DNA from 4 places in the Pseudomonas azadiae genome. Region 1 is predicted to be linked to each of the others. Evidence: predicted binding sites of a transcription regulator. Region 1 holds the regulator's gene; each other region holds the start of a gene.
The links. Region 1 encodes FliA, which starts transcription of late flagellar genes. Its sites were predicted from a motif close to CTAAAGTTTNNNNNNNNNNNGCCGNTAA; they were not measured.
Positions count from the first base shown of each region.

Region 2: KVG91_RS26800 (methyl-accepting chemotaxis protein) is a predicted target of FliA. The motif match lies at 2,848-2,875, and genes of this name have one in related genera.
Region 3: KVG91_RS12365 (methyl-accepting chemotaxis protein) is a predicted target of FliA. The motif match lies at 3,918-3,945, and genes of this name have one in related genera.
Region 4: flgM (flagellar biosynthesis anti-sigma factor FlgM) is a predicted target of FliA. The motif match lies at 4,671-4,698, and genes of this name have one in related genera.

Region 1 is NZ_JAHSTY010000001.1:1,009,863-1,017,275, forward strand. It holds gene KVG91_RS04440 (flagellar motor protein) at 1-9, opposite strand, end outside; gene KVG91_RS04445 (protein-glutamate methylesterase/protein-glutamine glutaminase) at 9-1,145, opposite strand; gene KVG91_RS04450 (chemotaxis protein CheA) at 1,194-3,416, opposite strand; gene KVG91_RS04455 (protein phosphatase CheZ) at 3,428-4,216, opposite strand; gene KVG91_RS04460 (chemotaxis response regulator CheY) at 4,235-4,609, opposite strand; gene fliA (RNA polymerase sigma factor FliA) at 4,779-5,519, opposite strand; gene fleN (flagellar synthesis regulator FleN) at 5,516-6,349, opposite strand; gene flhF (flagellar biosynthesis protein FlhF) at 6,455-7,413, opposite strand, start outside.
Region 2 is NZ_JAHSTY010000002.1:2,348,768-2,356,180, reverse strand. It holds gene KVG91_RS26815 (CoA-acylating methylmalonate-semialdehyde dehydrogenase) at 1-34, shown strand, start outside; gene KVG91_RS26810 (DUF6124 family protein) at 161-469, opposite strand; gene KVG91_RS26805 (glycoside hydrolase family 68 protein) at 1,451-2,701, shown strand; gene KVG91_RS26800 (methyl-accepting chemotaxis protein) at 2,962-4,947, shown strand; gene KVG91_RS26795 (substrate-binding domain-containing protein) at 4,965-5,885, shown strand; gene KVG91_RS26790 (sugar ABC transporter permease) at 6,248-7,384, opposite strand; gene xylG (D-xylose ABC transporter ATP-binding protein) at 7,385-7,413, opposite strand, start outside.
Region 3 is NZ_JAHSTY010000001.1:2,697,315-2,704,727, reverse strand. It holds gene KVG91_RS12380 (putative bifunctional diguanylate cyclase/phosphodiesterase) at 1-1,279, shown strand, start outside; gene KVG91_RS12375 (NorM family multidrug efflux MATE transporter) at 1,405-2,808, opposite strand; gene KVG91_RS12370 (LysR substrate-binding domain-containing protein) at 2,947-3,885, shown strand; gene KVG91_RS12365 (methyl-accepting chemotaxis protein) at 4,043-6,019, shown strand; gene KVG91_RS12360 (YifB family Mg chelatase-like AAA ATPase) at 6,167-7,413, opposite strand, start outside.
Region 4 is NZ_JAHSTY010000001.1:1,375,261-1,382,673, reverse strand. It holds gene KVG91_RS06225 (Arc family DNA-binding protein) at 1-27, opposite strand, end outside; gene KVG91_RS06220 (PA3371 family protein) at 408-587, opposite strand; gene KVG91_RS06215 (hypothetical protein) at 599-832, opposite strand; tRNA gene KVG91_RS06210 (tRNA-Arg) at 1,158-1,234, shown strand; gene KVG91_RS06205 (MFS transporter) at 1,503-2,888, shown strand; gene KVG91_RS06200 (flagellar brake protein) at 2,947-3,696, opposite strand; gene KVG91_RS06195 (flagella synthesis protein FlgN) at 3,794-4,264, opposite strand; gene flgM (flagellar biosynthesis anti-sigma factor FlgM) at 4,313-4,633, opposite strand; gene flgA (flagellar basal body P-ring formation chaperone FlgA) at 4,775-5,539, opposite strand; gene KVG91_RS06180 (chemotaxis protein CheV) at 5,621-6,553, shown strand; gene cheR (protein-glutamate O-methyltransferase CheR) at 6,599-7,413, shown strand, end outside.

The DNA.
Region 1 (7,413 bases):
TACATCCATCAGAGGCAGGCCTCCACCAGGTGCTTGCCGATGTCATCCAGGCTGTAGACGGCGTCGGCCAGGTCAGCCTTGACGATGGCCATGGGCATGCCATAAATCACGCAGCTGGCTTCGTCCTGGGCCCAGATGGCGCTGCCGCCCTGCTTGAGCAGGCGCGCGCCTTCCCGGCCGTCGGCGCCCATGCCGGTGAGCACCACCGCCAGAACTTTGTCGCCGTAGGACTTGGCCGCCGACCCGAACGTGATGTCCACGCACGGCTTATAGTTCAGGCGTTCATCGCCGGGCAGGATTTTGATCGCGCCACGACCATCCACCATCATTTGCTTGCCACCCGGCGCCAGCAGCGCCAGGCCGGGACGCAGGATGTCGCCATCCTCGGCTTCCTTGACGCTGATGCGGCACAGCTTGTCCAGGCGCTCGGCGAAAGCCTTGGTGAACGCGGCGGGCATATGCTGGATCAACACGATCGGCGCCGGAAAGTTGGCCGGCAGCTGAGTCAAGACGCGTTGCAGGGCCACCGGGCCGCCGGTGGACGTGCCGATGGCGACCAGCTTGTAGGCTTTGCGCTTGGGCGCGGGCGAATGAGCAGCAGGCGCGGCGGTACGCACAGGCGCGGTCGCCGCCGGCCGCGCAATCGGCGCCGGGGCGGGACGTGCATAAGCACTCGTCGAGGCCGCTGGAGCAGGCGCTGGCACTGGGGTTGCGGCGGGCGTCGGCGCGCTGAACAGGCTGCGGCGGTTACTGCGCGAAATGCTGTGCACCTTCTCGCACAGCATCTGTTTGACCTTGTCGGGGTTGCGCGAGATGTCTTCGAAATTCTTCGGCAGGAAGTCCACCGCGCCGGCGTCCAGCGCATCCAGGGTCACCCGGGCGCCTTCGTGGGTCAGCGAGGAGAACATCAACACCGGGGTCGGGCAGCGCTGCATGATGTGCCGAACTGCCGTGATGCCATCCATCATCGGCATCTCGTAGTCCATGGTGATTACATCGGGCTTCAATGCAATGGCTTGATCAATCGCCTCTTTGCCGTTGGTGGCCGTGCCGACCACCTGGATCGTTGGATCGGCGGAGAGAATTTCCGAGACGCGTCGGCGGAAGAAGCCCGAATCGTCCACCACCAGGACCTTGACTGCCATAAACACTCCGTTAGGTGGGGCGGGCAATACCGCCCTGACCCACCAGAATCAAATACGCCGAGCGGCGTAACGCTTGAGCATGCTCGGAACATCGAGAATCAGCGCGATCCGACCGTCACCGGTGATGGTCGCGCCCGACATGCCCGGGGTTCCCTGCAGCATTTTGCCCAAAGGCTTGATGACCACTTCTTCCTGGCCCACCAGTTGATCGACGACAAAGCCGATACGCTGAGTGCCCACGGAGAGAATCACCACATGGCCCTCGCGCTGCTCTTCATGGGCAGCCGAGGCGACCAGCCAGCGCTTGAGGTAGAACAGCGGCAATGCCTTGTCGCGCACGATCACCACTTCCTGGCCGTCCACCACGTTGGTGCGCGACAGGTCGAGGTGGAAGATCTCGTTGACGTTGACCAGCGGGAAAGCGAAAGCCTGGTTGCCCAGCATCACCATCAGGGTCGGCATGATCGCCAGGGTCAACGGCACCTTGATGACGATCTTCGAGCCCTGGCCCTTGGTCGAGTAGATATTGATCGAGCCGTTGAGCTGGCTGATCTTGGTCTTCACCACGTCCATGCCCACACCACGGCCCGACACGTCGGAAATCTCGGTCTTGGTCGAGAAGCCTGGGGCGAAGATCAGGTTGTAGCACTCGGTGTCGGTCAGGCGGTCGGCGGCGTCCTTGTCCATCACGCCACGCTTGACGGCGATATTGCGCAGAATGGCCGGGTCCATGCCTTTGCCGTCATCGGTGATCGACAGCAGGATGTGGTCGCCCTCTTGCTCCGCCGCCAGGATCACCTTGCCGCCACGGGACTTGCCCGAGGCTTCGCGTTCTTCCGGGGTTTCCACGCCGTGGTCGACGGCGTTGCGCACCAAGTGGACCAGCGGGTCGGCCAGGGCCTCGACCAGGTTTTTGTCGAGGTCGGTTTCTTCGCCCACCAGCTCCAGGTTGATCTCTTTCTTGAGCTGGCGCGCCAGGTCGCGAACCAGGCGCGGGAAGCGGCCGAAGACTTTCTTGATCGGCTGCATCCGCGTTTTCATCACGGCGGTCTGCAGGTCGGCGGTGACCACGTCGAGGTTCGACACGGCCTTTTGCATGGCTTCATCGCCGCTGCTCAGGCCCAGTCGCACCAGGCGGTTACGCACCAGTACCAGCTCGCCGACCATGTTCATGATGTCGTCCAGGCGCGCGGTATCAACCCGCACGGTGGTTTCGGCTTCAGTGGCGGGCTTGTCGGCCACCGGTGCCGCGGCGGCACGCGCCGGAGCAGGTGCGGCCGCAGGCGCTGGCGCAGGCTTGGCCACCGGCGCCGGGGCGGCCGCTTTGGCGGCAACCGGTGCGGCTGTAGCGGCCGGGGCCACTTCGCTGAACTTGCCCTTGCCGTGCAATTCGTCCAGCAGCGACTCGAACTCATGATCCGAAATCAGGCCATCGCCAGCCGGGGCGGCACCGGCAGCGGCAGGCGCTGCAGCAGTGGCACTAGCAGCCGTGGCGGCGACCTTCGGCAAGGCGTCGGCCACGAAAGTGCCCTTGCCATGCAGTTGGTCGAGCAAGGCTTCGAATTCGTCATCGGTAATGTCGGTGCTGGCCTTGGCGGCCGGCGCATCCGCAGCGGCGGCAGCGGCAGCCGCAGGTGCCACGGCGTCGGCCGCAAACTGGCCTTTGCCGTGCAACTGGTCGAGCAGGGATTCGAACTCTGCGTCGGAGATGTCTTCGCTGGTCGGTGCCGCGGCCGGCGCAACGGCGGCCGGTGCTTCTGCCTCGGCCTTCACTGCGCTGAGGGAGTTGAGCAGTTGCTCGAACTCACTGTCGGTCACATCCGGCTCGGCTTGCACTACAGGCTCGGGCTCGGCTTGCGCCACCGGCGCCGCGGACACATCGGCAGGCTCTGCATAGCGCGCCAGGGCGGCCAGCAGTTCCGGGGTGGCGGCGGTAACCGGTGCACGTTCACGCACTTGGCTGAACATGCCGTTGACCGCATCCAGTGCTTCGAGAATCACGTCCATCAATTCCGAGTCAACCTGACGCTCACCCTTGCGCAGGATGTCGAACACGTTCTCGGCGATGTGGCAGCACTCCACCAGCTCATGGAGCTGGAGGAAGCCGGCGCCCCCTTTTACAGTGTGAAAACCGCGAAAAATTGCATTGAGCAGGTTCGCATCATCCGGTCGGCTTTCCAGCTCGACCAGTTGTTCGGACAGTTGCTCTAAAATTTCGCCGGCCTCTACAAGGAAATCCTGAAGGATTTCTTCATCGGCGCCGAAGCTCATGGGTGTGCTCCTTAGAAGCCTAAACTGGATAACAGGTCATCGACATCATCTTGACCCGATACAACGTCTTCACGTTTATCGGCATGAATCTGCGGACCTTCACCCTTGGCGAGATGTTTTTGTGGATCTTTTTCCGAGAGGATCGCTTCGCGGTCATGTTCGATGCCTGCAAAGCGGTCGACCTGGCCTGCCATCAGCACTAATTTGAGCAAGTTGCTTTCCACTTCGGTGACCAATTGGGTCACACGTTTGATCACCTGGCCGGTGAGGTCCTGGTAATCCTGGGCGAGCAGAATGTCGTTGAGGTTGCTGGAAACCGTGCGGTTTTCCTGCTCGCTGCGTGACAAGAACCCTTCGACCCGACGCGCCAATTCACGAAATTCTTCAGCCCCGACTTCGCGGCGCATGAAGCGGCCCCAGTCAACGCTGAGCGCCTGGGCTTCGGTGGCCATGCCATTGACCAGGGGCGTGGCGTTTTCCACCAGGTCCATGGTGCGGTTGGCCGCCGCCTCGGTCAGCCTGACCACATAGGACAGGCGTTCGGTGGCATCGGTGATTTGCGAGATTTCTTCGGCCTGGGGCATATGCGGGTCAATCTGGAAATTGACGATCGCACTGTGCAGCTCGCGCGTGAGCTTGCCCACTTCCTGGTACAGGCCGCGGTCACGGGTCTGGTTGAGCTCATGGATTAACTGCACCGCGTCGCCGAACTGGCCTTTTTCAAGGCTGTCGACCAACTGGTGAGCATGCTTTTTCAGGGTCGACTCAAAGTCGCCCTGTGACGTTTCTTTATGCTCCATAGCTCCCCCGCGATGGCATTAGCCGTGGATGCGTTCGAAGATTTTTTCGATCTTCTCTTTCAAGGCCAATGCAGTGAATGGCTTGACCACGTAACCGTTTACCCCGGCTTGGGCGGCTTCGATGATCTGCTCACGCTTGGCTTCGGCGGTTACCATCAACACGGGAAGGCTGCGCAGTTTTTCGTCGGCGCGCACGTGGCGCAGCAAGTCGATACCGGTCATGCCAGGCATGTTCCAGTCCGTTACCAGAAAGTCGATGCTCCCGCTGTTGAGGATCGGAATCGCCGTAATGCCGTCGTCCGCCTCGACCGTGTTAGTGAACCCAAGGTCACGCAACAGGTTTTTTATGATCCGCCGCATCGTTGAGAAGTCATCAACGATGAGGATTTTCATGTTCTTGTCCAATTCGACCTCCAAGCAGTCTTAAACGCGCCCAGCACCTGGACGCGCCATTTCAATCAACAGGCATTACACAAAAAGGACTGCCGGGGGCTCCACGGGCCGAACCCGCGAAGGCTCGGCGCCCTCGCGGTATCGTCTGCAGTGCCCCCCACACTGCCTGTCAGCGCGCTCGCCACTCTCCCAAACGCCCCCGCAAGCGGGCTGCGCACTGGCTATGCAACTGGCTGACCCGCGATTCGCTGACCCCCAGGACCTCACCGATTTCCTTAAGGTTCAGCTCTTCGTCGTAGTACAGCGCCAACACCAGCCGCTCACGCTCCGGCAAATTGGCAATCGCGTCCGCCAACGCTCCCTGGAAGCGTTCATCTTCCAGGTCGCGCGATGGCTCCATATGAGCGCTCGCGCCGTCCTCGTGCAGCCCTTCATGCTCGCCGTCCTGCAACAGGTCGTCGAAACTGAACAGGCGGCTGCCCAAGGTATCGTTCAAAATCCCGTAATAATCGTCGAGACTCAATTGGAGTTCGGCCGCAACTTCGTGATCTTTAGCGTCGCGACCGGTTTTTGCTTCAATTGCGCGAATTGCGTCACTGACCATGCGCGTATTGCGGTGCACCGAACGCGGCGCCCAATCACCCTTGCGCACCTCGTCGAGCATCGCGCCACGGATACGGATCCCCGCATACGTCTCGAAACTGGCGCCCTTGCTCGCGTCATATTTGGTCGACACTTCGAGCAGGCCGATCATGCCGGCCTGGATCAAGTCTTCGACCTGGACGCTCGCGGGCAGGCGTGCCAACAGGTGATAGGCAATGCGCTTGACCAAGGGCGCGTAGCGCTCGATCAACTCGCCCTGGCTGTCACGGGCGGATTTCTTGTAGGCGTTGTAGCCGTTCGCTGTCATAGCACCGGTCCTGCGCTCGTCTGATGCACCAATCGCTCGACGAAAAACTCCAGATGCCCCCGCGGATTGGCGGGCAACGGCCAGGTATCGACCTTCTGGGCAATAGCCTTGAACGCCAAGGCGCATTTGGAACGAGGGAACGCTTCGTAGACCGCACGCTGCTTTTGCACAGCCTTGCGCACACACTCGTCGTAGGGAACTGCGCCAACGTATTGTAAGGCGACATCGAGAAAGCGGTCCGTGACCTTGGTCAACTTGGCGAACAGGTTGCGCCCTTCCTGCGGGCTCTGGGCCATGTTGGCCAGGACGCGGAAGCGGTTCATGCCGTAGTCACGGTTAAGCAGTTTGATCAGGGCGTAGGCGTCGGTGATCGAGGTGGGTTCATCGCAGACCACCAGCAACACTTCCTGCGCGGCGCGCACAAAGCTGACCACGGACTCGCCGATCCCGGCGGCGGTGTCGATCACCAGCACGTCGAGGTTGTCGCCGATATCACTGAACGCCTGGATCAGGCCGGCATGCTGCGCCGGGCTCAGGTGCACCATGCTCTGGGTGCCGGAGGCGGCCGGCACGATGCGGATGCCACCCGGGCCCTGCAACAGCACGTCGCGCAGCTCGCAACGGCCCTCGATCACGTCGGCGAGGGTGTGCTTGGGCGTCAGCCCCAGCAGAACGTCGACGTTCGCCAGCCCCAGGTCAGCATCCAGCAGCATGACGCGGCGGCCAAGCTCTGCCAGGGCCAGGGACAAATTCACTGACACGTTAGTTTTCCCGACGCCACCTTTGCCGCCGGTCACCGCGATCACCTGTACGGGATGCATGCTGCCCATTTTATTTCTTTACCTTGTCTTGCTTAGACGCAGGCTACATGGCTTGGCCGCGTGAATCGCTTGCAGACCATCGATGTAGATACATTTCACGGTGTTCATCCTGACTTATCCCACCCGTTTTGCCGGGTTGTGGTAAAGGTCGGCGAACATATCGGCCATCGCTTCCTCGCTAGGCTCTTCTTGCATTTGCACGCTGACTGCACGGCTGACCAATTGATGACGGCGCGGCAGATGCAGATCATCCGGGATCCGCGGGCCGTCGGTCAGGTAGGCGACCGGCAATTCATGACTGATGGCCAGGCTCAGCACTTCGCCCAGGCTCGCGGTTTCATCGAGTTTGGTGAGGATGCAACCGGCCAGGCCGCAGCGCTTGTAGCTATGGTACGCAGCGGTAAGAACCTGTTTCTGGCTGGTGGTTGCAAGCACCAGGTAATTTTTCGACTTGATGCCACGCCCGGCCAGGCTTTCCAACTGCATGCGCAATGCCGGGTCGCTGGCTTGCAGGCCGGCGGTATCGATCAGCACCACGCGCTTGCGCAGCAGCGGGTCGAGGGCATTGGCCAGGGATTGGCCCGGGTCGACGTGGGTCACCGGCACATTGAGGATGCGGCCCAGGGTCTTGAGCTGTTCCTGGGCACCAATGCGGTAGCTGTCCATGCTCACCAGCGCGATATTCTGTGCGCCGTACTTGAGCACGTAGCGCGCGGCCAGCTTGGCCAGGGTGGTGGTCTTGCCCATGCCGGCGGGGCCGACCATGGCAATCACACCGCCCTCTTCCAGCGGTTCGATTTCCGGCGTGGCGATCATGCGCGCCAAGTGAGCCAGCAGCATGCGCCAGGCCTGGCGAGGTTCCTGGATCTCGGTGGTCAAGGCCAGCAGGTCGCGGGACAACGGGCCGGACAGGCCAATGCGCTGCAGGCGGCGCCACAGGTTGGCCTGTTGCGGCTTGCTGCCTTGCAGTTGGGTCCAGGCCAGCGAGCCAAGCTGCACTTCGAGCAGCTCGCGCAGGCCGTTGAGTTCAAAGCGCATCGAGTCAAACACGCGCGGGTCGACAGCAGCGGCCG
Region 2 (7,413 bases), on a different contig from region 1:
GGGCGCGGAGTTTGCGATGCCGGTGTCCAGATAACTCAGGAACACAGCAGGTCCCCGGTGGGAGCGGGCTTGCTCACGAATGCAGAGTGTCAGTCGCCCGATGTGCTGGCTGACACGCCGCATTCGCGAGCAAGCCCGCTCCCACAGGGGTAACCGCGTTTCAGGCAGTGGCTATCGAAGGCTTCAGGCACTCGATGGAGCGGTCCACCGTCGTCCTGGCAATCTCCAGCAAATGCCACACCGCCAGAATCTTCGCCCGCTCAGGGCTTTCCAACTTTTCCCCGCAATCCAGCGCAGTCGCCGAAGCACTGTCCAGCAAACTGGCGGTGTAGAGCAGGGCATCTTCGAAGCTGAGGTCTTCGTTGACGGTGTGAAAGCCTTGGGTGGGCAGGTAATGGTCGATGGCGCGGTTGAAGGCGGCGCGGTCTTTGGCGGGGTCGCGGGGTGGGTCGGGTAGGACTTTGTTCATGGTGTAACTCCTATTGAGCATGAGAGCTACCGCCAACGCTGCTAAACGAAGGTGGCAGCTGTACGCGGGTTAGCAGACCGGTCAATAGGAAACCAGCGCACCCGAAGGTGCCCCACGCACAGCCACCATAAAAGTGGACGTGAACCGTGTGCCTATTGAAGCCAGGCTGCTAAACCCGATCGCTGAAGCCCAGCGACGGAGCGAAGACTAGCCACCGATTCCAGCAGGCACAAGGCGGCAGGGATTGTCTAGGAAACGTCCTGCAATTAAAAGGGATGTGCCTTGCTGGCCTTTTACAAACCATGACCAAATGCCACTAACCCCGCCGATCCAACAGTGGAATGCGGGCAAGGTGGGAGCTGGCTTGCCTGCGATAGCCCTGGGTATCTACACAACTTTCCAAGGCTGGCATATCTCCTTGTAGTGAGCGGGCTTGCCCCGCGCTGGGCTGCGAAGCCGCCCCAAACCAGGCGAATTGGGTTTGTCTGAAACTGCGCGGTGTATTTATTGGGGCGGCTTCGCCACCCAGCGCGGGACAAGCCCGCTCACTACAAAAGTGTGTAGATACCTACTGGGTAAGTGTGGGTCGTAGACTTGATATGCTGCGATTTATTTCATATCGATAGCAACTAATCTGATAACTAAGCGCTCGGTTTAATTTGGCGCGCAATACCGTTAAGCGCAGAAGAGTAACGGCTCCGGCCCGCAGCCCTGCTGCCTGGTAATTGAGTAGCTAGCTTTCTAGTTGCTTGTCGTTGATTGTAAGTGCCACTGTCTTTATATCAAGGATATAAATACAGTGATGGCCTTTTTAACCTAAATAATTCTTCACGTTGCGACAGCCAGGCTTCCATGTTAAACCTTGCCCCGCACGTTAAGGCCAACGCTGGCTTGCTCTTTTCAGTCAGCAGAAAGTTGCTGGCTGTTCATGTGTTATTCAATCTTCGCTTGTCACTTAAGCGTCAGTAAAAGGACATCATCATGAAACACGCGAATCACACACCCACTCGTTGGACTCGGGCCGATGCGCTGAAAGTTAATGAGAATGACCCGACGACCACGCAACCGTTAGTGCGTCCTGACTTTCCTGTCATGAGTGACACGGTATTTATCTGGGACACCATGCCATTGCGTGAACTTGATGGCACGGTGGTATCCGTCAACGGCTGGTCGGTGATCTTCACACTCACCGCCGATCGCCGTCCGCACGATCCACAGTTCATCAACGCCGATGGCCGCTACGACATCAAGCGCGATTGGGAAGACCGCCATGGCCATGCGCGTATCTGCTACTGGTACTCGCGCACCGGCAAGGACTGGATTTTCGGCGGCCGTGTCATGGCCGAAGGGGTTTCGCCGACCACCCGTGAATGGGCCGGTACACCGATCCTGCTCAATAATGCCGGTGACATTGACCTGTATTACACCTGCGTCACGCCGGGGGCGACGATTGCCAAGGTGCGTGGCCGGGTGGTCACCTCCGACAGCGGTGTGGAGCTGCAAGGCTTTAGCCAGGTCAAATCGCTGTTCGACGCCGACGGCACCTATTACCAAACCGAAGCGCAGAACGCGACCTGGAACTTTCGTGATCCCAGCCCATTTATCGACCCCGTGGATGGCAAGCTGTACATGGTCTTTGAAGGCAACGTCGCCGGTGAGCGCGGCACTCACGAAGTGGGCCCGAACGAGCTGGGGCTGGTGCCGCCGGGGCACGAGGACGTGGGCGGGGCGCGCTATCAGGTCGGCTGCATCGGCATCGCTGTTGCCAAGGACCTCAGCGGTGACGATTGGGAAATCCTGCCGCCGCTGGTGACCGCCGTTGGCGTGAACGACCAGACCGAGCGGCCGCACTATGTGTTCCAGGACGGCAAGTATTACCTGTTCACCATCAGTCATAAATTCACCTACGCCGACGGCGTGACGGGGCCGGACGGCGTCTATGGGTTTGTCGGCGATCATCTGTTCGGCCCTTACACACCCATGAATGCCTCCGGGCTGGTGCTCGGCAACCCGCCCTCGCAGCCATTCCAGACGTATTCGCACTGCGTGATGCCCAACGGCCTGGTGACGTCGTTTATTGACAGCGTGCCCACCCAGGGCGATGACTACCGCATCGGCGGCACCGAAGCGCCCACCGTCAGGATTGTATTGAAGGGTGATCGTTCGTTTGTGCAGGAGGCTTATGACTACGGGTACATCCCCGCGATGCGTGATGTCGTGTTGAACCAGTGACCGTCTGGCGGCCATTTATCAGCAGATAAAATGCTGCAAATGTGGGAGGGGGCTTGCCCTCGATAGCGGTGGATCAGTCGACAGTTACATCGACTGACCTGCCGTCATCGGGAGCAAGCTCCCTCCCACTTTTTTTGACCGCGTTGATCAAGTCCCCGCCCACCGGGCCGATACAGCCACTAGCACCCGAGCGATCCCGAACTTGGAGGTGTACGCCTGGTCGTCTCAGGACAACGAATAAAAATTAAAAAGGGGTAGCCATGACCATATTGCAGCGTGTGATCGGCGGATTTGCGGTGTTGGTGCTGTTGCTGCTGATCATGGCCGGGATCAGCTATCAGAACACGCAGTCCATCGGCGGTCGCTTGTCCATCATCACCGGCCAGTCGGCGCCGTTGAGCCGGGCCGCCAGTGAGCTCTACGTGCACATCCTGCGCGCCAACCAGGCGTTGTTGGCCATTCAGATCAGCACCGACCCCAAGCAGATCGAGGACGGCAAGCGGCCGTTTACCGAAAGCATCGCCCAGTTCACTCAGTTGCTCGACAGCACCGCTGCCTACACCGGTGAGCATGAGGCGCTGCGGGCGAACCTGGCGCAGCAGCGCCAACACGTCACGGCCTACGCCGAACAGGCGCAGGCCTTGATGACCTCCCATTTGCAGCATGTGCAGCAGTTGGCGCTGACACGCAAACTGCAAGGTTACAGCAGTGCGCAGGCGATGCAGTTGACCAGTTATCTGCGTGATTACATCGCGCATGCACGCAGCGTCAACGAACCGCAACAGGTGGCCGCAGCAGAGCAACTGCTGCTGGAAGTCAACAAATCCTACGATGGCTTCGCGGCCCATACCGTCACGCCCGCCATCGATAAACTGCAGCGCGTGCTGAACCTGCAGGACGAAGTGATCAGCACCCGGGCCCAGGCGCTGACGGCGATTGACCCGCGAGTCGGGCGGATCGCCGGCGTCATGGTCAATCGCCTGCTGACGGACCTGACCGCCGCTGACGGTCTGTTCCAGGCCTATCAAGCCGAGGCGAAGCTCGCCGCGCAGGTGCAGCAGCAACGCAATGCGGTTGAGGCGGCACTCAAAGCCACCCTCGACCGCATCGCCGAGTTCGGCAGCCAATCGCTGGAGGTCGCCAACCAGGCCAGCCATTCCGCCAATGCCACTATCGGCACCAGCCGCAGCGTGCTGTTGATCGCCTGTGTGCTGGCGGTGCTGGCGGCCGTGGCGATTGGTACTTGGGTCGCCTTCAGCCTGCGGCGCCCGCTGGCGGCGTTTCGCGAAGTGCTCAAGACGCTCACCGCCGGCGACATGCGGGTCAGCTTCGATGTCAGCCGTAAAGATGAATTCGGTGAGTTGGGCGGTTACCTGAATGAGCTGACCAAAGCCCTTCAGAAAACCTTCCGTGAACTGATCAGCTCGGCCGATGCGCTGGCCGTGACCGCTGGCAATAACGCCTTGAACAGCGAGCAGACCACCCGTGTGGTGGACGAGCAGAAGGACCGCTTGCAATCGGCCGCCTCGGCGATGACGCAAATGGAAAGCACGGTCGAAGAAGTTGCCCGGCGTGCGCAGGACACCCGCCAGGCCGTGGACGACACCAGTGAGCTCACGCACAAGGTGCAGGAGCGCGTGGCCGAGACCATCGTCAATATCCGCCAGCAGGCCGACCAGGTGAACAAAGCCACGCAAGTGACCGATGAGCTGCAGAAGTACGGACAGAACATCGAGGGCATTGTGGTGGCCATTCGCACCATTGCCGAACAAACCAACCTGCTTGCCCTCAACGCAGCAATCGAAGCGGCGCGTGCCGGCGAGCAAGGGCGCGGTTTTGCGGTCGTGGCCGATGAAGTGCGTTCCCTGGCCAGCCGTACCCAGACCTCGACCAGCGAGATCCAGGACATGATCGGGCTCATGCAGCAAAAAATTCACTCGGTGGTGCACGTGATGAACGAAAGCCAGGCGCAGTCCAGCCAATGCGTGTCCCTGGCCTCGGGCGCCGGTGATTTGCTGCTGTCGATGAGCGACGCGGTCGACAGTATCCGCGACATGAACATCCAGATTGCCGCCGCCACCGAGCAGCAGAGTGCCACGGTGCAGGAAACCAGCCGGATGGTCATCCAGATCAACGATTCAGCCCAGCAGACGGCAGACGGTGCCGAGCAGTCCGCCATCAGCAGCCAAGAGCTGTCGAACATGGCCAAAGTGCAGCGCGAGCTGCTCCACCATTTCAGCGTTTGAGCCGCAGGAGTCAGAACATGAAAGCATGGTTAATGCTCGCCCTGGGTGCGACGCTGTTCGTGCCGGGCCTGGCCCAGGCCGCCACGCCCTTGCTGGGCGTGGGCATGGCGAAATACGACGATAACTTCCAGACCCTGCTGCGCAACGGCGTGCAGCAACAGGCCGGCGTCATGAACGTCGACATATTCATGGAGAATGGCCAGGACAGCGTCGATTTGCAGATGCGTCAATTGCGCAACCTGGTCAACGCCAAGGTGGATGCGATCATCATTGCGATGGTGGACGGCAAAAGCGCGGCGCAGATGATGCAGTTGGCCGCGGACGCGAAGATTCCGCTGGTGTTCGTCAACCGCAACCCGAACCCGGAAAAATGGCCGGCGCAGACGGCGTTTGTCGGCTCCAACGAGCTGGAGTCGGGCACGTTGCAGATGGAAGAACTGGCGCGCCGCGCCGGTTACAAAGGCAACGTGGTGATTCTGGTGGGCGACCCGGCCAACGCGTCCTCGTTGATGCGCACCGAAGACGTGGAAAAAGTCGTCGCCAAATACCCGGATATGAAAGTCGTGCAGAAAAAAGTCGGCAACTGGGAGCGTAGCCAGGCTGCCACCATTGTCATGGACTGGGTCAAGCAGGGCGTCGACTTTTCGATCGTCGCGGCCAACAACGACGAAATGGCGATCGGCGCGATCATGGGGCTGGAAAAAGCCGGCAAGCAGGCCAAGGACTATTGGGTCGGCGGCATCGACGGCACGCCGGACGGTTTGAAATTGATGGCCGAGGGCAAGATGGCCGTCAGCGTATTCCAGGACGCCGCAGGCCAGGCCAGCGGCGCCGTGGACACCGCGCTGCGCCTGGTACGCGGCGAGGTGCTGGAGTCGCCGGTGGTGTGGGTGCCGTTCAAGTTGATCACGCCAGAGAATCGCCAGGCGTTTGAATAGGGAAGGGGCAGACCAACCCCTGCGATCCAACCTTGAAATGCAATCAAATGTGGGAGGGGCATAGGTATTTACACCTCTTTGTAGTGAGCGGGCTTGCCCCGCGCTGGGCTGCGAAGCCGCCCAATAAAGACACCGCGCAGTTTCAGAAAAACCCTATTCGCCTGGTTTGGGCCGCAGCCCAGCGCGGGGCAAGCCCGCTCACTACGGGGACATTTTTCAGCCTTTGAAAGTTGTGTAGATCCCTAAGGCCTGCGCGGGCTTGCCCCGTGGTGGAAGGGCAGTCACAGAGGTATTGCCTGACCCACCGTCATCGCGGGCAAGCCCGGCTCCCACATTTGAACTCTTGCGTTCTTGCGTAGCCTCTACCGCCGGCCGGTCCGCGTACTCACATCCACCCACACCGCCAGCACCAGAATGCTGCCCTTCACGATCATCTGCCAGTAACTGTCCACGTCCAGCATCGACATGCCGTTATCCAGGCTGGTGATCACCAGCGCCCCGAGCAACGCGCCATACACCGTGCCCGAACCGCCGCGCATCGACGTCCCGCCGATAAAGCACGCGGCGATGGCATCCAGTTCGCCCATGTTGCCCGCCGATGGCGAACCGGCCGCAAGCCGGGCGGTGTTGACCAGGCCGGCGAGGGCGCACATCACGCCCATGATGCCGAAGATCCACAGCTTCACTGCCTGTACGTTGATGCCCGACAGGCGCGTGGCTTCCATGTTGCTGCCCACCGCATACACGCGACGGCCGAACACGGTCTGGCTGGTGACGTAGCTGAATACGCCGAGCAGCAACAGCAACAGCAGCACCGGCACGGGGATGCCGTCGTAGCTGTTGAGGGTGGTGACGAACCCCGCCAGCACGGCGCCAATCACCACCACGCGCACCGCGTCACGCACCCGTGAATGCGCCGCCAAACCATGCAGCGCGCGGTTGCGTCGTTGCTTCCAGGTGAGGAACAGGGTCAACGCAAACAGCAATACACCCAGGCCGATGCCCACCGTGTGCGGCAAATACCCCTGGCCCACGTACACCAGCGAGGGCGACACCGGCGCAATGGTCGTACCGCCGGTGATCCCCAGCAGAATCCCGCGAAACGCCAGCATCCCGCCCAGCCCGACGATAAACGACGGGATGCGCAGATAGGCCGTCATGTACCCGTTGGCCAGCCCGATCATCAAGCCGCACAAAGCGACCAGGCTCAGATTGGCCAACAACGGCACGTGATAAACCACATCCAGGATCGCCGCCAGTCCGCCCAGCAATCCGAGCAGCGAACCCACCGACAAATCAATCTCGCCGCTGATGATCACCAGCACCATGCCGCATGCGAGGATCCCGGTGATCGACATCTGCCGCAGCAGGTTGGACAGGTTGCGCGGCGTGAGAAAACCACCCTCCGTCTGCCAACTGAAAAACAGCCAGATCACCGCCACGGCGATGACCAGGGCGAGCATTTTGTAGCGGGTAAACAGCTGTTTGAGCTGATTCATCTACGCGGTCTTCCGATTGTTATTGTGTT
Region 3 (7,413 bases), 1.7 Mb from region 1:
CACCGGCATCGCCAACCGCCAGGGCTTCCAGACCCTGCTGACCGCGCGGTTGGCCGAGAATGAAGGGCGCGGCCTGGCCCTGGGTCACCTGGACCTCGACAACTTTCGCCATGCCAACGATGCGCTTGGCCACCAGGCCGGCGACCGGTTGATCCTGCAAGTGGTCTCGCGGCTCAAGAGCCAGCTCGAAGCCGGGGACCAACTGGCGCGCCTGGGCAGCGACGAATTCGCCCTGTTGATCGACACCCGCCGTGCGCCCCAGCGTGCCGAGTGGATGGCCGAGCGCATCACCGAAGTCATGGCCGAACCCTACTGGGTGGATGGCGAAAGCCTGCTGATCGGTTGCAGCCTGGGCGTGGCACATGCCCGTGCCCGTGCGGGCGCCGACCCGTTGATGTGGCACGCCCATATCGCCATGCAACAAGCCAAAAGCACCCAGGGCTGCACCTTTCATATCTTCAACGAACGTATCAACCGCAACGCGCGCAGCCTCGCCGACCTGGAAAGCGAGCTGCGCCGCGCCTTGCGTCGTGATGAGCTGGAGCTGCATTACCAGCCACGGCTTGACCTGGACGACGGGCATATCGTCGGCCTGGAAGCCCTGGTGCGCTGGCGCCATGGCGAGCGTGGCCTGCTGCCGCCGAGCGAATTCGTGCCCTTGGCCGAGCAAAGCGGCCTGATCGTCCCTTTGGGTTATTGGGTCATTTCCCGCGCTCTTCGCGACATGCAGGACCTGCGCGAACGTGGCCTGCCGCCGTTGCACATGGCGGTCAACCTGTCGTTCCGACAGTTTCAGGACAGTCAGTTGCTCTCGACCCTCAGCCGGCTGATTGCCGAGCGGGGCGTGGAGGCGCAATGGCTGGAGTTCGAACTCACCGAAACCGCCGTGATGCGCCGCAGCGACCTGGTCAAGCAGACCATGGACGCCCTCGGCCGCCTCGGTGTGCGGTTTTCCCTGGATGATTTCGGCACCGGTTTCTCCTCGTTCGTGCACCTCAACAGCCTGCCGATTGCCTTGTTGAAGATCGACAAGAGCTTTGTCGGCGGCATGGAAGAGCGCGAAGAGAACCGCAAGTTGGTGCATGCCATGATCAACCTGGCCCACAACCTCAACCTGGAAGTGGTTGCCGAAGGTGTGGAAACTCCCGAGCAGCTTGCGTTGTTGCGCTTGTTCGGGTGTGACCAGGCCCAGGGTTATTTGATCAGCAAGCCACTGCCGTTGCCGGAATTGGTCGATTACCTGACGTTCGCGAAGGGCCAGCAGGCGCTGCTGGGCTAAGTTGCAAATGCTGTTAAATGTGGGAGCGGGCTTGCTCGCGAATGCGGTATGCCAGTCACCGAATTTATTGACTGATTCACCGCATTCGCGAGCAAGCCCGCTCCCACACTGACCCTCTGCGACCTCTAGTGCGGCTGCATGGCCTGAACTTCAGTTTGAACCTCAGGCTCGCGCCGAATCATCCGCTTCATCTTCGCCTCAAACGCCCAGGTCAGGCTGACCGCCGCACATGCCAGGCCCAGGGCCAAGCCCCACCAGACGCCGGTCGGCCCCCAACCCAGGGTAAAGGCCATCAACCAGGCCGACGGTGCGCCAATCAACCAATAGCAGCCCGCACCGATCAGGAAGGTGGTCTTGGCGTCCTTGAGCCCGCGAATGCCACCCATGGCGATGGTTTGCACGCCGTCGAACAGCTCGAACCAGGCGGCCACGGCGAGCAGGCTGACGGCCAGGACGATCACGTCGTGGAACGCCGGGTCGTTGTGGTCGATGAGCAGTCCTATCAGCGGATCGGAATAAAGCCACAGCACGGCGGCAAATCCCAACATCACCGCTGCACCAAAACCGATACCGACGCGCCCGGCCATGCGCGCATGCAGCAGCTGCCCGGCACCGTAATGCTGGCCGATGCGCATGGTTACCGCGTAGGACATCCCCGCCGGCACCATGAAGGCCACCGAAACGATCTGCAGCGCGATCTGATGCGCCGCCAACTGCGTGCTGCCCATGGTGCCCATGCACAACGCTGCGAAGGCAAACAGGCCGACTTCCACCGCGTAGGTGCCGCCAATCGGCAGGCCCAGGCGCCACAGCTCGCGCAGGTACCGGGTGTCCAGGCGCAGCAAACCGGCGCTCAGTGGGTAAGCGGCGTAGCTGCGGTTGCTGCGGATGTACCACATCAGCGCCAGTGCCATGCCGTTGGCGACGATGGCGGTGACCAGGCCGATGCCCATCAGGCCGAGTTTGGGCAGACCGAACATGCCCTCGATCAGCGCATGGTTGAGCAGGTAGTTGAGCACCGTACCGCCGAGGCTGATCACCATCACGGGCGTGGCTTTGCCAATGGCGCTGGTGAAGCCGCGCAGGGCCATGAAACTCAAGTAGCCGGGCAGGGCGAACGGCAATATCGTCAGGAATTGCCCAGCCGAGTGCACGTTGGTTTCGGTTTGGCCAAACATCAGCAGCAGCGGCTCGAGGTTCCACAGCAGCAGGCCGGCCGCCAAGGCCATCAGCCAAGCCAGCCACAGCCCGGCCTGAGTCAGGCGAGTGGCGCCTTCGATATCACCCGCGCCGTGACGAATGGCAACCAGCGTGCCCACGGCGGCAATCACACCAATGCAGAAAATCGACACGAACGAATAGCTCGCCGCGCCCAGGCCACCACCGGCCAAGGCTTCGGGGCTCAGGCGGGCCATCATCAGGGTGTCGGTCAGCACCATCAGCATGTGCGCCAACTGTGAGGCAATCAACGGCCCTGACAGCCGCAGAATAGCCCAGAGTTCGGTACGTGCCGGATGCTGCATGATCATCACGCTCGAAAAGTCGGAGGGTTAAGGAAAGGGTTGATTCTCGGCGCTCCCAGCCCATTGCACAAAGGGATAAATGCGATCGTTCGCATGATTAAAACTCATGCTAGGGTGCGGCATTGTTCTGTGCGAGGTTTCCATATGTCGCGTCGTCTTCCTCCGCTTTATGCCTTGCGGGCCTTCGAAGCCGCTTCTCGGCACAACTCCTTTACCCGCGCGGCGCAGGAGCTGTCCATTACGCAAAGTGCAGTGAGCCGACATGTCCGCACGCTGGAGGAGCACTTCGCTTGCCGCCTGTTCCAGCGCAATGGTCGAACCTTGCAGCTCACTGAAGCGGCGCGCCTGTTGTTGCCGGGCGTGCGCGAAGGCTTCGCCGCACTGGAGCGTGCCTGCCATACCCTGAACGCAGAAGATGACATCCTGCGCATGAAGGCGCCGTCGACCCTGACCATGCGCTGGTTGCTGGCGCGGCTCAGTCGCTTCCGGGCCTTGCAGCCGGGCAATGAGGTGCAATTGACCAGCGCCTGGATGAACATTGACGAAGTGGACTTCAACCAGGAGCCCTTCGATTGCGCGGTGCTGCTGAGCTTCGGCCATTTTCCGGCGGACTGGGAGGCGTGTTATCTGTTCCCGGAATTGCTGATTCCCGTGGGCGCGCCGAACCTGCTGGAGGATGGCCCATGGGACGCGGCCCGCCTGGCCACTGCCGAATTGTTGCACCCCACGCCCGACCGTCGCGATTGGCGCAGTTGGCTGGAGCGCATGGGGCTGTCGTCCCAGGTGTCGCTCAAGGGTGGCCAGGTCTTCGATACCCTCGAACTCGGCATGATCGCCGCCGCCCGAGGCTACGGCGTGTCCATGGGGGACTTGCTGATGGTGGCCGAAGACGTGGCCCAGGGCCGGCTTAGCCTGCCATGGCCAACCGCCGTGGCCAGTGGCGAGAGCTACTACCTGGTCTGGCCGAAGACCCGCCCTGGCGGCGAGCGCTTGCGGCGGCTGGCGGAGTTTCTGCAGGCGGAAGTCGACGCCATGGACTTGCCCTATGTTGAACGGCTCAATCAAGGGCAAACAGGACCCTGATGCAATCGTTTGCGAGATATCCCTGTGACGCGCTCAAGTATTGCCTTTGCCTGCCGAAGAAGGTGTGTTGGAACAGTCGTGCACCAACGATTCCTCACTAGATAATTGCCGAGTAGCGATGAGATCAGGATGATCCTGGCCTCGGCCAGGAGCTGTCATGTCTCAACCTCGCGCTCGGATCGCCTCTCAACTCGGGATCGCGCTTGCCGTGATCCTGGCTGTCGCCATTGGTGGCAGCACCGTTTTTGCCCTGCGTTCGCTGGACGCCGCCAACCTCGCTACCCGTGAGGAACACTTGGCCAGCGAGGCGCGACTGCTCGCTGACCAGCTCAATACGTTCCACAGCACGCTGCGTGAGAGCACCGAGCGTCTGACGGGGCTTTTCGAGAAGCGCTTCAGCGCCGGCTTGAGCGTGCGGGCGGACCAGCAAGTCGCCGTCGCCGGTGTACAGACGCCGAGCCTGTACCTGGGCAGCGAGGTCCTCAATAACAACTTCGACAAGGTCGACGAGTTCAAGCAGATGTCCGGTGGCGTGGCCACGGTCTTTGTGCGCAGCGGTGACGACTTCATTCGCGTCAGCACCTCCCTGACCAAGCAGGACGGCAACCGCGCCATCGGCACTGTGCTCGATCGCAATGGGCCGGCGTATCCGCGTGTTTCCAGCGGGCAGACCTACATCGGTCGTGCGGTGCTGTTTGACCGCTCCTACATGACTCAATACAGCCCGGTGCGCGACGCCAGCGGCAAAGTGATTGCGGTGCTGTTCATCGGCTTCGACTACACCGACGCTCAGAACACGCAGTTTGAAAACCTCAAGCGTTTCAGGATCGGCCAGACGGGTTCTCTCGCGTTGCTGGATGAACAAAAACGCTGGCTGGTGCCGCCAGCCGGCGTGCAAACGCCTGACCAGGCGGTCCCGGTGATGCTGGACCTGGCCAAGACCCCGGGCGTGGGCCGCTTCTGGGCTGACAAAAGCGAAGATTTCTATAGCGTTTCGGTCCCTTTCGAAGGCGGGCCCTGGGCCGTGGTAGCCAGCATGCCCAAGGCCGAGATTCGTTCGGTGACCTGGGATGTCGGCATTCGCCTGGTGATCGGCAGCGTGCTCGCAATGCTGTTGGCGGTCGGCGCCACGGTGTGGTTGCTGCGCAGCAAGCTGGCACCGTTGAGCGATCTGGTGCGCCAGGCCGAAGCCTTGGGCGCGGGTGACTTGAGCGCACGCTTGAACGTGTCCAGCCATGACGAAATCGGCCAACTGGCGCGCAGCTTCAACCAGATGGGTGAAGCGTTGTCGACCATGGTCTCGCACATTCGCACGGCGGCCGAACAGGTCAATAGCCGCGCCCAGGCGTTGTCCGGCTTGTCCGGCGGCGCCTATGAAGGCATGGAGCAGCAGTCCGGCGAAATCACCAGCATGGCGGGCGCGGTGGAAGAGTTCAGCGCTACCTCGCTGAACATTGCCGACAACATGGGCGCCACCGAGCGTCTGGCCCAGGAAAACGCCCAGCAAACCCGCATCGGGCGTAACTCGATGCAAGAGGCCTCGTCGTCCCTGGAACACATCGCCGCCGCCCTGAACAGCACCGCTACGGTGATCAACACCCTGGGCCAACGCTCTCAGGAAATCGGCGGTATCGTCGGGGTGATCACCTCGATTGCCGAACAGACCAACTTGCTGGCACTCAACGCCGCCATTGAAGCCGCACGGGCGGGTGAACAAGGACGTGGTTTTGCCGTAGTCGCCGACGAAGTGCGCAACCTGGCCTCGCGCACGCGCCAAGCCACCGATGAAATTTCCGGGATGATCCAGAGCATCCAGCAGGAAACCGGCAACGCCATCAGCACCATGGAGCAGGGCAATGTGTTGATGCAGGAAGGCCTGTCGCGCAACGCCGATGTCGCTTCGGCGCTGGCGCGCATCGACGAGCAAAGCCGCTCGGCCGGCGAGCAGTTCGCCGCGATCACCACCGCCACCCAGGAGCAGAGCAGCACCGCGACCTTGCTCAGCAGCAACCTGCAGAGCATTGCGCTGGCCAACAGCGAACAGCGTGAGGTGGTGTCGAACCTGGCGATTACGGCGAAGGAGCTGGAAACTCTGGCAGCGGGCTTGCGGCATGAAGTAGACCGCTTCCGCTGAAGTCTGAGCCGGGAGACACCGCAGCTGTGTGTGGATTTGTGTGGGAGCCGGGCTTGCCCGCGATGCAGGCACCTCGGTTCCCCATACACACCGATGTGATGCTATCGCAGGCAAGCCAGCTCCCACACAAATCGTCCCGCCTATGGCTCAAGTGATCGCCGCCGGGCGGTATTGCAAAGCCTCCTTGAGATGGTCCCGGGTGATGGCGTCCACGTGATCCAGATCCGCCAGGGTACGTGCCACCTTGAGCAGGCGATGGGCCGCGCGCAACGACAACGTCAGTCGCTCGCAGGCACTCTCCAGCCAGCCTTCATCCACCTTTGCCAGCTTGCAGTGCTTGCGCAGCCCGGGCAGATCAAGGAAGGCATTCGCACAACCCTGACGCCGCTCCTGGCGTTCCCGGGCCTTGGCCACCTCTGCTGCGGCCTTTGCGGTGTTATCGCCAGCCTGTTGGGCTGGATTCAACGCAGTGGCTTCCCGTGCAACGGTCAGGTGCAGGTCGATACGATCCATCAACGGCCCGGACAGCTTGTTGCGATAGCGCTGAATCTGCTCCGGTGTACAGCGACAACGTCCGCTCGGTTCGCCCAGGTAGCCGCAAGGGCAGGGGTTCATGGCGGCCACCAGTTGGAAGCGTGCCGGAAAGCTCACGCGATCACGGGCACGGGAAATCACGATATGCCCCGACTCCAAAGGTTCGCGCAACACCTCCAGCACCTTGCGGTCGAACTCCGGCAATTCATCCAGAAACAGTACGCCGTGATGGGCCAGGGTAATTTCCCCTGGTTGCGGCTTTGATCCGCCGCCCACCAGCGCAGGTCCGGATGCCGAGTGATGTGGCTGGCGAAACGGCCGGTGCGGCCAATGGCTCAGCGGCGCGAGACTGACCACTGACTGTATCGCGGCGACTTCCAGGGCTTCCTGCTCACTCAACGGTGGCAGCAGGCCGGGCAGGCGGCTGGCGAGCAAGGTCTTGCCGGTGCCGGGCGGGCCGCTGAACAACAGGTTGTGCGCCCCCGCCGCAGCGATCAGTAATGCGCGCTTGGCCGCCAACTGGCCCTGGACCTCATTCAGATCGGGGTAAGGTTTATTCAGGTACAGCAAGCCATCGGACTTGTAGGGCTCAATCGGCACATGCCCGTTCAGGTGCGCAACGACCTGCAGCAAGTGATCCACGGCAATCACCTTCAACCCCGACGCCAGGCACGCTTCCTCGGCATTCGCCCGAGGCACTATCACGGTGCGCCCGGCCTTGCGCGCCGCCAGCGCGGCAGGCAGCACACCTTTGACCGCCCGCACCTCGCCGGACAGCGCCAACTCACCCAGGCATTCCACCTCATCAAGCATCAACGCCGGCACCTGGACGCTGGCCGCCAGGATCCCCAGGGCAATCG
Region 4 (7,413 bases), 370 kb from region 1:
ATAAATTGCCTGTTTCAATGGGCGCATATATTTAACCGGTTAGTTCAGGGGAGCGGTTTTTGGAATTGGCCGCAAGATGAGTGTTAAGACAAGACTCACGACCAAAGTTCAACCCGAATTGCAAAGAGGCCGCATCATGCCTCACATTTGCCAGTTCCTTGGCGTCAATTCTGTGACAAATATTGAACTGACTAAAGGCTTTATGCCAGCACTCATTTGCATTTTTGCGGACTGGTTGGAAAAACCGGGTCATGCGCGGTTTCCCAAGGGAACTTCTCGCAAGTCCAGGCGCCACAGGGTTTCAGGCCGCACATCCTAGCGCAAAGTGGCATTTTGCCCTTGTCTTTAAGACTAGTGGCAATTTGCCGATTAGCGAGGGTGAGGCGACATAAGGTAACGCAGGGGGGTCAGCGCAGGACGGGATCGAACTTGAAGCGACGACCCACGATCAGGGTCAGCAGGAACAGGCTGGCGAATACGCCGCTGGCGATAAAAGCGGTGGTTTGGCCGTCTTGCGATTCAGCACTCAAACCCAGCAGGCCGGTGAATGCGGTCAGGCACATAAACAGCCAGGCAAATTTGCTCATCGCCAACTTCCTCAGAAAACCCAGCGTTCGGATGCAGGTGCAGGTTCAACCTGAGTACCTTGGGCCACGCGCATAGGTGACTGGGCGTTTGGCGTCATCACCGCCAATTGCGGGCGCTGCTGCAAGTGGTGGGGCACCGCCTGGCTGAGCTGCGCAGGGTCGTTATTGCCAGACGATTGAAAGTGAAACGTTACCAATGCAGCCAGGGCTATGGTGTTGAGGGCTAACAGAAAGGCACTGTTCATGGTCATGTTCTCCGCTTAACGCCGTGGCTGATGGGTCTGTAGGAGAAGTATTGCAGTTGTCGTGCCAACCTGTTTTTCTAGTAAATTCAATGGCTTGAGACTGGTTAGAATGGCCGGGAGGTTGCAATTTGCAATGAAGGGATCGTGCAGGAGTGCAAATTGCACGATGACCGCCTGCGCCCGTATCTGCGGGGCTAGACCGTGATCACCCCGCCCAGGGAGCGGCCTACACTCAAAAAGCATAAGGACGACATGACAAAACCCACCTCGGCCGTTAACATGCACGCCGTCCGTCGCCGCGCACTTGGCGCCGCGGCTGTCACATGTCCCAGTAGCTCAATTGGATAGAGCATCCCCCTCCTAAGGGGAAGGTTGGCCGTTCGAACCGGCCCTGGGACACCAGATCCAAAGCCCTGCCCAGACCTTCTGGCAGGGCTTTTTTGTGCGCGCTGTTCGCACTCGGGTCGAACCTTGCCGGTGTTCAGGGTTCACAGCACGTGCGCGGTGTATTTATCGCAATCGATGTACCTTGCAAGTGGCCTGGCAGCGTCTGAGCTGTCAGGCGAAATAATCCCCCGAAACAGCGCAGACCGCCTGTCCGGACTTTTCTACCCCGGACTATCATGCAGATAGCCCTTATTCTCACCGCAAGGAGCCGCTCGGAACGCCGATGCGCCAGATCTGGAAATCTTTTCGAGCCCTTTATTTCGCGTCTTTGATGATGCTGATCGGCTCCGGCCTGCTCAGCACTTACCTGGCTTTGCGCCTGGCAGCCGACAATGTCGACAGCCTGTGGGTGGGTGCGCTGATGGCGGCCAACTATTTTGGCCTGGTGCTGGGTGGCAAGATCGGGCACCGCCTGATTGCCCGGGTCGGGCATATCCGGGCCTACGCCACCTGTGCCGGCATCGTCGGTGCCGCGGTGCTGGGCCACGGCCTGGTCGACTGGCTGCCGGCCTGGATCGTATTGCGGGTGATCGTGGGCCTGGGGATGATGTGCCAGTACATGGTCATCGAGAGCTGGCTCAATGAGCAGGCGGACGCCAAGCAGCGTGGCGTGGTGTTCAGCCTGTATATGATCGCGTCCTACCTGGGGCTGGTGTTGGGGCAATTGATCCTGGTGCTGCATCCCCAGCTTGGCCTCGAACTGTTGATGCTCGTGGCGCTGTGCTTCGCCCTGTGCCTTGTGCCGGTGGCAATGACTCGGCGCATTCACCCGGCCGCACTGCATCCTGCGCCGATGGAACCGCGCTTCTTTATCAAGCGCGTGCCACAGTCGCTGAGTACGGTGCTGGGGGCCGGATTGATCGTTGGCTCGTTCTACGGTCTGGCGCCGCTGTATGCGTCCCAGCAAGGGCTGACGACCGAGCAGGTCGGTTTGTTCATGGGTAGCTGCATTTTTGCCGGTTTGCTGGTGCAGTGGCCGCTGGGCTGGTTATCGGACCGTTATGACCGGGCGCTGTTGATCCGCTGCTTCGCCTTGTGCCTGGCCGTGGCGGCACTGCCCCTGGCGATCATGACCCAGGTGCCGCTGGAAGTGCTGTTTGTGGCGGGCTTCCTGTGTTCGCTGGTGCAATTCTGCCTGTACCCGCTGGCCGTGGCGTTCTCCAACGACCATGTGGAAGGTGATCGCCGGGTTTCGCTGACGGCCATGCTGTTGGTGACCTATGGCATCGGCGCCAGCATCGGGCCGCTGTTGGCGGGGGTGATCATGAAGCTCTTCGGCAACCAGATGCTGTATGCGTTTTTCAGCCTGTGCGCGCTGATTCTGGTGTGGCGAATCCGCCCGAAAGCCGTGACCAACCTGCACCAGGTGGAAGACGCGCCGCTGCATCACGTGGCGATGCCCGACAGCATGTCCAGTTCCCCGCTGGTGGCTGCGCTCGATCCGCGGGTGGATGAGCAGGTTGTGCAGGAGCAGATGCAGGTCAGTGTGCCCGACCCGGAACCGCAAGACGATGCGCAGCCATCGACCGACGAGCCGCCCTTCGAAGGGCCGCCGGAGCCGCTGGGTCCCGAAGAGCATCCGCATGACTTGAGCAGGGCGCGCCCCTGAACGCAAAAACGGGCGGTTCCCTTCAGGAATCGCCCGTTTTTTTATCGCGATTTCAGGTTTAAAAATCGTCGTCTTTGTCGAAGCGCCGCGCTTCGCGTTGCAGCTGGTAGACAAAACGTTCGACTTGGCGCTGCACCAGGCCGCTCATGTTGTGAAAGCGCACGCCGGCGAAGGTAATGTTGATCCTTTCTTCGAAGTGCAGGTACCGCAGTTCGACCGAGGTAGTCATGCTGCCAAAGGGCAGGGCGGCCATGAAGCGGTCGTAGACCTGGCCCAGCTGCAGGCGCTCGGAGATGTCCCCTTCAAAGCGCAGTTTGCAACCGGTGGCGGAAATATCCAGGAGTTTGCCGCGCACAGGTGCCTGGAGCTTCTCGCCATCCAGTTCGATGTTGACCAGTTGCGCCAGCTTCAAGGCGGCGCGGAAGGCATTGCGACGCTGATGGTAGACCACCTCGTCGGGCATGCTGCCGGTGTAGACACGGTGGCCGTCTTTTTCGCTGACGGTAAGAGTGCCATTGCTGTCCCACGCAATACGCACGCCGTCGTGGAAACCTTCGATGCGAAAGGGTTCGCCGTTTTCGAGGTGGCGTTCACCGTCGCGGGGAACCATTTCATCCAGGATCATCGCGCGGCCGTCACGGTCCACGTCCACCAGGTAACTCTGGAAGCGCTGGCTGCGTTCGTGGAAGGTGATGATCAGCGGGTCGTGGCTTTCTTGCAGCATCCGCAAGGTGCCGGCGATTTCCAGAGGCGTGGTGAGGACCTTGGGGGGCTGCGGGGCATCTTCCGCATTAAGGGCGTTGAACACGGTTCTTCCATCTCCAGACAAAATACGACTACACGCGAGAGCAGGCATTCTGCCAGTATGTGGCGCGCCTTGGATAGGCCGAGCTGTAAAACCAGCGTCAGGCTTGGCTGCGGGTGCTTGGCTTGACCAGGCGCGAGGTGGAACCCTGAGCGTTATAGAGCGCTGGAGGCTCGCCGCCGTGAAGTATGCGCAACTGGTTGGCGGTCGTGGCTTGCTGAAGCTGGATCGACTGACCGTTGAGCAGGTTGGCTTCCTGGCACTGGGTGAGCAATTGGTTGAGTTCTTTACTCTGGGCGAGCAGTTGATCGCCGACCGAAGAGTGGCTGGCCAATTGCGCCAGGCCGTCGTGGTCGGCGGGAAGGCCCAGGCTGATAAGGATCTGGCTGCGTTTTTTGCCGTGCTGTTCCAGCAGGACAATCAGCGACTGCTTGCGCGCCAGAATTTCTTCCAGCAGCGGCATGTCCCGGCCGTAGAGGGCCAGGGATTCTTCCTTGAGCAGCTTGAGCAACTGTTGCGTCGGCGCGAGATCATCAAGGATCAGTTGAAGCAGATTTTCGTCGTGATGCATGGCTGGCCTTGGGGTTTAAGCGTCCAAAAGCCCGGCGCAGGCCTTTGCCTAGCGCTCGGCTTCGAAATTGAGCAGCTTGCTGGCTACACGGTTGCTGTCGACTTTATAGCTGCCATCGGCGATTGCCTGTTTCAATTCGGCCACACGGGCTTTATTGACCACCGGTTGATCGCGTAGCGAGTCAGTGACCTTCTGCAACTGTTGAGCCTCATTGCTCAGGTGTACGGACTCCCCGCTCTGGCTGGCGCTCGCCTGTTCCGCCTTGGCGGGCAGTGGCGGGGCCTTGGCTTCTACGTTTTCCTTGCTGGTAGTACGCGTAGTGCCTGACGTCGTCGGGGTGTTATTTAAACGGCTGAAATCGATGACCATGATCAAAAAACCTCTGGGTATTTGGACGCTTGCCATGTTTTCGGCCATACCCAAACAAACTTTAGGCGCGAATGACAATAAATCTCCACACGGGACTTCTCGTGCACAGTGTAGGAAATGCGGGCGTCCCGTACCAGTGGTCTATAAAGCGACCTCCACTTGCCCTGGGGCTGTGACCCGCGCCTTGATCACGCGGTTTGAGTTGAGGTTCTTGACCCGGATCTGCTCGCTCATGCCACCGTTGGCCAGCGCTTCCCCCGGCATTTTTACGTTCAACCCGCCACTGCTGGCGGAAATCACCACCTGGTCACCCTTGCGAATCACCTCGGCCTGCTCAAGATGCACCAGGGTAATCACCTGATCGGTGACCACTGGTCGGGTCAGTTTCTGCCCGACGGCCTGATCGACGGAGGTCAGGTAGCCCTGGCTGATCATGCTGATGTCCCGTTCGCGCAGCACGACGTCCTCAAAACCGATGATGCCGGTGCGCTTGAGCGGGCGGGCAACCACCACCACATCGCGGAACAACTTGACCTGGGCCGGCACGAACACGGTCCAGGGCGAGGCGCCTTCGCAGCGCACCTTGACCGTCACGCGGCCGATGGGCTGGGCCGGACTTTCCAGGGTGGCTGTCAATTCCTTGTCGCACATTGGCATGCGCAGGCGGGGGTCCAACTGGTTGACCTGGATTTCATAACGTCCCGGCGTCTGTGTGGTCGCCAGATAATCTTCTACAGTGAACTCAAGAAAGCCCTGAGTGACGCCGATAAGTACATCAGGCAGTGTGACGTTATCAGCGCGGGCCGTGGCGCCCAGGCCCAAGGCGAGCAGCGCCAGCGGTACGCAGAGGCATCTGCAGAACCGTGTCAGGGTGGGGCGTCGGGAAACCGTCGTTTTAATATCCATGATCAGTAAATAGCAAAGCTCGTGCCGTTTCGTGTTGGGTGCGCGTCGCACCCCCAAAGGTTTTAGCGTAGGAGTCTGGGCATGGCAGGAGTAATGGATTCAGTAAACCAGCGCACACAGCTGGTAGGGCAGAATCGCCTGGAGTTGTTGCTTTTTCGCCTCGATGGCAAGCAGCTATATGGCATCAACGTATTCAAGGTGCGGGAAGTGCTGCAATGCCCCAAGCTGACGATCATGCCCAAGTCCAGTCCGGTGGTGTGTGGCGTTGCCAGTATCCGTGGTGCGACGATCCCGATTCTCGACTTGGCCCTGGCCACCGGTTCGGCGGGTTTGCAGGACCGCGAGAACCCGTTCGTGATCATCACTGAGTACAACACCAAGACCCAGGGTTTCCTGGTGCGCTCGGTGGAGCGCATCGTCAACATGAACTGGGAAGAGATCCATCCGCCGCCCAAGGGCACTGGCCGCGATCACTACCTCACGGCAGTAACGCGGGTGGATAACCAGTTGGTGGAAATCATCGACGTGGAGAAGATTCTCGCCGAAGTGGCACCGACGTCGGAAACGATCTCGGTCGGTGTGGTCGATGCCGACACGGCGCACAAGGCAATTTCCCTGCGCGTACTGACGGTGGACGACTCTTCGGTGGCGCGTAAGCAGGTGACGCGTTGCCTGCAGACGGTCGGCGTAGACGTGGTGGCCCTCAATGATGGTCGCCAGGCGCTGGATTACCTGCGCAAATTGGTCGACGAAGGCAAGAAGCCCGAAGAAGAATTCTTGATGATGATCTCCGACATCGAGATGCCTGAAATGGACGGCTACACCCTCACGGCTGAGATACGCAGCGACCCGCGCATGCAAAAATTGCATATCATCCTGCATACTTCGTTGTCGGGTGTCTTCAACCAGGCGATGGTCAAGAAGGTCGGTGCCGATGACTTTCTGGCCAAATTCCGTCCTGATGACCTGGCATCCCGGGTCGTTGAGCGGATCAAGGCAGCAGATCACAGCTAGGGTTTTTTTCCCTCGCGGTCACACGTTTTTTTAGAGGCGGTATCAGTGTCTACAGGTAATTTGGATTTTGAACAGTTCCGGGTCTTCCTGGAAAAAGCCTGTGGCATATTGCTCGGTGAAAACAAGCAATACCTGGTTTCCAGCCGTCTCAATAAACTGATGGAGCAGCAGGGCATCAAGTCCCTCAGCGAATTGGTTCAGCGGATCCAGGGCCAGCCACGCAGCGGTCTCAAGGAGATGGTGGTCGATGCCATGACCACCAACGAAACCTTATGGTTTCGCGACACCTACCCTTTCGAAGTGCTCAAGAGCAAAGTGCTGCCGGAAGCCATCAAGGCCAGCCCGGGCCAGCGCCTGCGCATCTGGTCGGCGGCCTGCTCCTCGGGGCAGGAACCGTACTCGATTTCCATGTCCATCGATGAGTTCGAGCGGACCAACATGGGCCAGTTGAAGGCCGGCGCGCAAATCGTCGCCACCGACCTGTCCGGCACCATGCTCACCAATTGCAAGACCGGTGAGTACGACAGCCTGGCCCTGGGCCGCGGCTTGTCCCAAGAGCGCCTGCAGCGTTACTTCGACCCGAAAGGGGCGGGGCGCTGGGCGGTCAAGGCACCGATCAAGAGCCGTGTGGAGTTTCGCTCCTTCAACCTGCTCGACAGCTACGCCAGCCTGGGCAAGTTCGACATGGTGTTCTGCCGCAACGTGCTGATCTACTTCTCGGCCGAGGTGAAGAAAGACATCCTGCTGCGCATCCACGGCACGCTCAAGCGCGGCGGTTACCTGTTCCTCGGTGCTTCCGAAGCGCTGAACGGTTTGCCGGACCATTACCAGATGGTGCAGTGCAGCCCTGGGATCATCTA